Regions from separate parts of the Tardiphaga sp. genome, predicted to be linked through region 2. Evidence: predicted binding sites of a transcription regulator. Region 2 holds the regulator's gene; each other region holds the start of a gene.
The links. The regulator PhoB, encoded in region 2, activates phosphate uptake and scavenging genes when phosphate is short. The targets are predictions, from matches to a motif close to TGTCATNNANCTGTCAT.
Positions count from the first base shown of each region.

Region 1: ACEK02_RS16720 (Orn/Lys/Arg decarboxylase N-terminal domain-containing protein) is a predicted target of PhoB. The motif match lies at 1,203-1,219, and genes of this name have one in related genera.
Region 3: ACEK02_RS30715 (STN domain-containing protein) is a predicted target of PhoB. The motif match lies at 1,008-1,024, and genes of this name have one in related genera.

Region 1 covers NZ_JBGMOE010000122.1:36,428-38,695, forward strand. Annotated here, with positions in the region: gene glp (gephyrin-like molybdotransferase Glp) at 1-1,103, shown strand, start outside; gene ACEK02_RS16720 (Orn/Lys/Arg decarboxylase N-terminal domain-containing protein) at 1,263-2,268, shown strand, end outside.
Region 2 covers NZ_JBGMOE010000090.1:80,458-82,725, forward strand. Annotated here, with positions in the region: gene phoU (phosphate signaling complex protein PhoU) at 1-550, shown strand, start outside; gene phoB (phosphate regulon transcriptional regulator PhoB) at 642-1,346, shown strand; gene ACEK02_RS13960 (GcrA family cell cycle regulator) at 1,471-1,980, opposite strand.
Region 3 covers NZ_JBGMOE010000224.1:51,557-53,824, reverse strand. Annotated here, with positions in the region: gene ACEK02_RS30720 (GNAT family N-acetyltransferase) at 1-569, shown strand, start outside; gene ACEK02_RS30715 (STN domain-containing protein) at 1,051-1,917, shown strand; gene ACEK02_RS30710 (RNA polymerase sigma factor) at 1,966-2,268, shown strand, end outside.

The DNA.
Region 1 (2,268 bases), on a different contig from region 2:
CCCGCGACATCGCTTCGCTGCGAACGCAGCCGCCAGAGCCCATGTCAGCGATGGACGGTTATGCTGTGCGCGCTGCCGATGCGACACTGGGCGCCAAGCTCCGCGTCATCGGCGAGATCGCCGCGGGCAAGCCGTTCCACCGCCCGCTGCAGACCGGCGAAGCCCTGCGAATTTTCACCGGCGGCGTGCTGCCCGCTGGTGCCGACGCCGTCGTAATCCAGGAAGACACCGCGCGCGATGGCGACGTCGTCGGGATCAACGAGGCCGCCATCTCCGGCAAGCATATCCGCCCGGCCGGCGTCGATTTTAACGAAGGGGACGTGCTGCTGCGCGCCGGCACCCGCCTCACCGATCGCGACCTTGCGCTTGCCGCGGGCATGAACCATCCGTCATTGCCCGTGCGGCGACGGCCGGTCGTTGCCGTGCTTGCCACCGGCGATGAACTGGTGATGCCCGGCGCGGTCCCCGGCCCCGGCCAGATCGTGCTCTCCAATGGCTTCGCACTGCGTGCGCTGGCGCGTGCCGAAGGCGCCGAGGTGGTCGATCTCGGCATCGCCGTGGATACGCTGGAGGCGACCACGGCAGCCATTCAGCGCGCGATCGATCTGAGGGCCGACGTGCTGATCACCACCGGCGGCGCGTCGGTCGGCGACCACGACCTCGTGCAGCAATCCCTGATCAATGCCGGCGTCGAGATGGCGTTCTGGCGCATCGCCATGCGCCCCGGCAAACCGATGATGCATGGACGCCGCGAGGGAATGCGCGTCATCGGCCTGCCCGGCAATCCCGTCTCGTCCTATGTCTGCGGTTTCCTGTTCATGGTGCCGCTGCTGCGCGCGCTATCCGGCCGAAACGAAATCGCTCACGCGCTCGAACCCGCGGTGCTCGGACGCGACCTCGCCGCCAACGACCAGCGCGAAGATTATCTGCGCACGCGTTTAGAAACGCGCGCGGACGGCACCGTGGTGGCGACGCCGGTGATGAAACAGGACTCATCGCTGCTGGGAAATCTGGCTGTTGCCGAAGGACTTCTGATCCGCAGGCCATTCGCACCGGCTGCGGTTGCCGGCGATTCCTGCGTGATCATTCGTCTGCCAATCTAGCTGACGAAACACCTCACAGAACGCCGCCGCCGTCGAAACTCCTGCTCACGGCATATTCCCAAAAGCTTTTTCCTGACTGAGATACCTCAACGCGGTTTCAGTCACTGAATTGTCACGTAACGCAGCGAGAGATCGCAGCGAAACAAGATCGGTGGACAGATGGACTATTTCAAACGCTTCAATTTCCTGTTTGCGATGCCAACATTCGACGCCGACGATCTCGAAGGCATTCGCCTCAATCAGATCGTCGATGAGATCGAGCGTTCCGGCTTCGAGGTCGTCAAGGCGCGCAAGCTTGAAGACGCCACGATCGCAGTCCAGACCGACGCGGCGATCGGCTGCATGGTAGTCGACTGGGGCAAGAAGGGCCTCGAAGGCAAGACCGCAGCACTGATCAACCTGATGCGCAAACGCGGCCTGGACTTCCCCATCATCCTGCTGATCCGCCGCAAACGGTTCGAGGACGTCCCGGTCGAGGTGCTCGATTTCATCGACGGCTATGTGTTCCTCTCCGAGGAAACGCCACCCTTCATCGCCAAGAACCTGATCAGCCGCCTCAAGCAATATGCCGAGACGCTGAAGACGCCGTTCTTCGGCGCGCTGGTGGATTATGCCGAGGAAGGCAACCAGCTCTGGACCTGCCCGGGCCACAATGGCGGCGTGTTCTACAGCCGCAGCCCGATCGGGCGCGTGTTCATGGAACATCTCGGGGAAGCGGTGTTTCGCGACGACCTCGACAATTCCGTGCTCGATCTCGGCGACCTGCTGACTCATGAAGGTCCCGCCTTGCAGGCGCAGAAGGAAGCCGCGCAGATTTTTGGCGCGGAGAAGACCTATTTCGTGCTCAACGGCACCTCTACGTCCAACAAGGTCGCGCTGTCGGCTTTGGTCACCGATGGCGATCTGGTGCTGTTCGATCGCAACAACCACAAGGCGGCCTTGCACGGCGCGTTGATGATTTCGGGCGGTGTGCCGATCTATGTGCCCACGTCGCGCAATCCGTGGGGCCTGATCGGCCCGATGGACTGGGCCGCCACCGACGAGGCCGCGCTGCGCGAGCGCATCCGCACCAATCCGCTCGTCACCGATCCCGAGGCGTGGAAACGCCCGCGCCCTTTCCGTGTCGCGGTCGTGGAACAGTGCACCTATGACGGCACCATCTACA
Region 2 (2,268 bases):
CGAGATCGACCAGTTGCAGCGCACGATCGAGGAACGTGCCGTGCTGACCATCGCCAAGCGCCAGCCCATGGCTGTCGACCTGCGCGAGATCGTCGGCGCGCTGCGCGTCGCCACCGATCTGGAGCGGATCGGCGATCTCTCCAAGAACATCGGCAAGCGCGTCAATGCACTCGACAGCGACTTCCACCCGCTGAAGCTGATCCGCGGTCTCGAGCACATGACCGACCTCGTGACCACCCAGGTCAAGTCGGTGCTCGACGCCTATGCCGCGCACGATCTGCCGGCAGCCATGACGGTGTGGAAGGGCGACGAGGAAATCGACGCCATCTGCACCTCGCTGTTCCGCGAACTCCTCACTTACATGATGGAAGATCCGCGCAACATCTCGTTCTGTATCCACCTGATGTTCTGCGCCAAGAACATCGAGCGGATCGGTGACCACGCCACCAATATCGCGGAAACCGTGTTCTACATGATCGAGGGTCAGCAGATGGTCGACAAGCGCCCGAAGGGCGACATGACCAACTTCGCGAATACGCCGACGGCCTGACGCATGATCCGGAAAAGGGGAAGCCGGTCTTCCGCCGGGTTCATGATCTGAGGCTTGTCGGACGTCACTGAGGGTATTGATCAATATGGCAATGAACGCGCGCATTTTAGTGGTTGAAGACGAGGAAGCACTCACGACGCTCCTGCGCTACAACCTCGATGCCGAGGGCTACGACGTTGAAACCGTAGCTCGCGGCGACGATGCCGACACCCGCTTGAAGGAGCGTGTACCGGATCTCGTGGTGCTCGACTGGATGCTGCCGGGTCTGTCCGGCATCGAACTGTGCCGCCGCTTGCGTGCGCGGCCCGAAACCAAGGCACTGCCGATCATCATGCTGACGGCGCGTGGCGAGGAGAGCGAGCGTGTTCGCGGTCTTGCCACCGGTGCCGACGACTACATCGTCAAGCCATTCTCGGTGCCGGAACTCCTGGCGCGTGTGAAGGGTCTGCTGCGGCGTGCCGCGCCGGAGCGTCTCGCCACCGTGCTCGCTTTCGGCGATATCGAACTCGACCGCGACAAGCGCCGCGTCGTGCGGTCCAGCCGTCCGATCGATCTCGGTCCGACCGAATATCGCCTGCTGGAGTTCTTCCTGGAACATCCGGGTCGCGTATTCAGCCGAGAGCAGTTGCTCGACAGCGTCTGGGGCCGTGACATCTATATCGATGAGCGCACTGTCGACGTGCATATCGGTCGCCTGCGCAAGCTGCTCAATCCCGCCGGTGAGCCGGATCCGATCCGAACCGTGCGCGGTGCCGGCTACGCACTGGATGACCGCTTCGACAAGGCGGCGGAGTAGGTCTCTCTTCCTTCTCCCCGCCCGGCGAAGCGAGGCTTCGCTAGGCGGGGTGAGGCAAGCAAGTGCCAACGAAAAATGCCCGGCATCGCTGCCGGGCATTTTCATTTGGCTTGATACGTCCGGTTCAGCGCGTCGGCTTCGGCACGGCGCGACGGCGGTCACTGGCCGGCTGATAGGCGATGCGCGAGTGATGTGCGCAATAGGGAGCGCCGGCCAGCGCCTTGCCGCCGCAGAAGTAGAATTCGGGGCTCGACGGATCGCCGATCGGCCAATGGCAGGTGGCTTCGTTGAGTTCGACCAGCGACAGGCGCTGGCTGATCGGCACGATATTGTCATAGGCGATCGGGTCGGGCTCGGCCTCGACTTCGTAATTATGGGCCAATGCCGTGTTGCCGCGGGCCATCGGGCGGGCGACACGCACCATCTGCTGTGCCGGGCGCGCCTTGCGCTGCCGCGGAGCTGCCGAGGAGGGGCTCTTGGCGCGGCCGGACAGGCCGAGGCGGTGAACCTTGCCGATGACAGCGTTGCGGGTCACGTTACCGAGTTCCGCAGCAATCTGGCTGGCGGAGAGGCCGCCTTCCCAGAGTTTCTTCAACTGTTCGACGCGATCGTCGGTCCATGTCATTACCGTCATCGCCATTTTCCCTTCGTGAGCGCCAGCCTGACCGGGCAGCGCTGCGAGTTGAGACTTCAAAAATCCCTGCGGTCAGAATCCTTTAGCGCTCACCGGGCGCGAATTTCGCGTCCGGCTTTTACGCCGCACTGGATGTGTCAAAAGGATCTACCGCCGCACGAGATGTCGTATCCGACGAGGCAAAAGCTACAATATGCCGTGACTCACGCGCAAGAGTCGGGCATGCCGCGTCCACATGCTTCTGCAAACAAAGCAGCAAAATCGGCTTTTTCTGCGACTCCGTGTGAC
Region 3 (2,268 bases), on a different contig from region 2:
CCAACAAGGTGCTCATCACCTTCAGCTTCAACACAGTCTCGCAAGGACTCTATATCCGCCACGGACTGCTGCCGCGATTTCCCATCTACAGTGTCAGTGCATCGCAAGAGCAATTGATCGGTAAATTGCACGGCTCGCGATACGACGTCACGCCGCTCAAGGAAGAAGCCTTGACCCTGCGTCGGCTCGCGCAAGCGGACGAGCGGGTTCTTGGCGTCTCGCGCGTGAAGCATCACCGCTATCTGATCAATGAGGGCGGGGCGAGAGGGTTCAATCTCCACGACGGAAACGACTGGGCCGGCTACGCCTATGTGGACGCCGGCGGACATATCGGACCGCTCGCAGTCATGGAGCCCCACGCTGTCGCTCCCGCCTTGAGAACAGCGTTGCATCTGGCGGCCGAGAGCGGCTCGTCGCAGGTATCGGCGTTTCTGCCTGGCACAGGCGAGGCGGCTCTCAACGTCGCGATGGAGCACGGAATGCGGATCAAATTTCCCATGTTGCTGATGTCGTCGCGAGAATTCGGCAATTGGGCCCAGTATCTGCCGCGCAACCCCGGCTTCATGTGATCGCAAACGGATGAGGCGCACGCTGTTGCGCCATGGTCAGCGCCATGCGTCGGCAACAGGATATAAGCACCGCCTGAATCCAGGATTTTAGGATGGGTAGCAAAGCGCGCCGGATACCAGACGATGCGCATCGACCCCAGATGATAGGTCGCGCGCAGGTGCAGCACCTTCTCGACGATCTCCGGAGCCGTGCGATTGGCGGGATTATTCGGCGCTGTTTTGCGATTGGTGGACGGGCGACCAGCCGATCAGTCCGAATTCAGCGTCGATCGGACGGAGAGGGGACTTTAGCACTGTTGAATCAATAGCCTGGACCCACCGATCGCCATTGTTATCCTGATGTCACGATAGGGACTGCCCTGGCTTTGCGGCAACTCGGAATTCTCCTTCTCTGGTTGCAACCTGTCTGGACGTGGCGACGATCAAACGCGCGCTGGTTGTCATCCAACCATTTTATTTGCCGTGCTAACTTTCACGGGGATTGTCGTTTTTACTCAAACCGGGGACGGCTTTGGGCGTTCGGGATTTGGGTCCTGCGGGCAAATTCAAACCCATAAACGTAGAGGGGCGCGGGGCTTTTGGTTTAGCGCGCGGTTGTTGGCATGCATGGTCGAAGCTCGGTTCCGCCACTCGCGTCCTCCGATTGATCAGGATGGTCTGCATGGTGCTGATTGCGGCAATAGCCACCAGGGAGGGAACGGCAGGCGTGCATGGCTTGCTGCGGTTCACCTCGTCCGCCAGGGCCGAGACAGCGCGCGGAATTTCATTCGACATTCCGTCGCAATCGCTTGAGGCGGCGCTCGATGCCTACGGTGCGAGCAGTCGGACCCAGGTCCTCTATGAAGCGGCGTTGGCGGCCGGCCGGCGGTCGAGCGGGATCAGAGGCCTGTACACGCCGGATGCCGCGCTGCGGCTGCTGCTTTCAGGAACCGGTCTTGATTTCGATTATACGGCGGAGCGCGCCATCACATTGGTGCCGGCGAAAGCACCGGACCCTCGTGTGCGCGCCGAGGCGGAACGTCATCGGTACATCGCCAGGTTCGATCATTTCCTCGGTGGTGTTCAGGCCGGGATCATAGCGGCGTTGTGCCGTTATCCGGAAACGCGGCCAGACGATTTTGAAGTTGCTATGCGATTCTGGGTCACGGGGGCGGGCGCGATCGCCAACCCGATGCTGCTCGCTTCGACTGGCAAGCCGGCGCGCGACCGCGTGATCGCCAGTATCTTGTCGCGCCTGTCCTTCAGCGAACCGCCTCCGTCTGAAATGCCGCAGCCGATTACAATGATGTTGACCAACAAGACATCGTCGCGCGATGGAGATATTTGCGCCGAAGCAGGAAAGGACTGAAGACAAAATGTCTGGCGCAGCTCGCAAACGGTTCGCATGTGATGAACGATGAGTCACCAATATAACGAAACAAGCTGGGCTGCGCTAAGGCAACTGCTCGTCGATCATTACGACGATCTGCGGCGGCGTCTGACCAGACGGTTGGGCTCGGATGACCTCGCTCGTGAAACCTTGCATGAACTCTACTTGCGAATGGATCGATCCGGATCGGCGGGGACGCTCATTCGACCGTCGACCTATCTTCTCACCTCGGCCGTTAACCTGGCGCGTGACCGCTGGCGCACCGAGAATCGTCGGGCCCGTCGCGTCACGGTCGATGCGCTTTATGATCTGATCGACGAAAATCCGGGC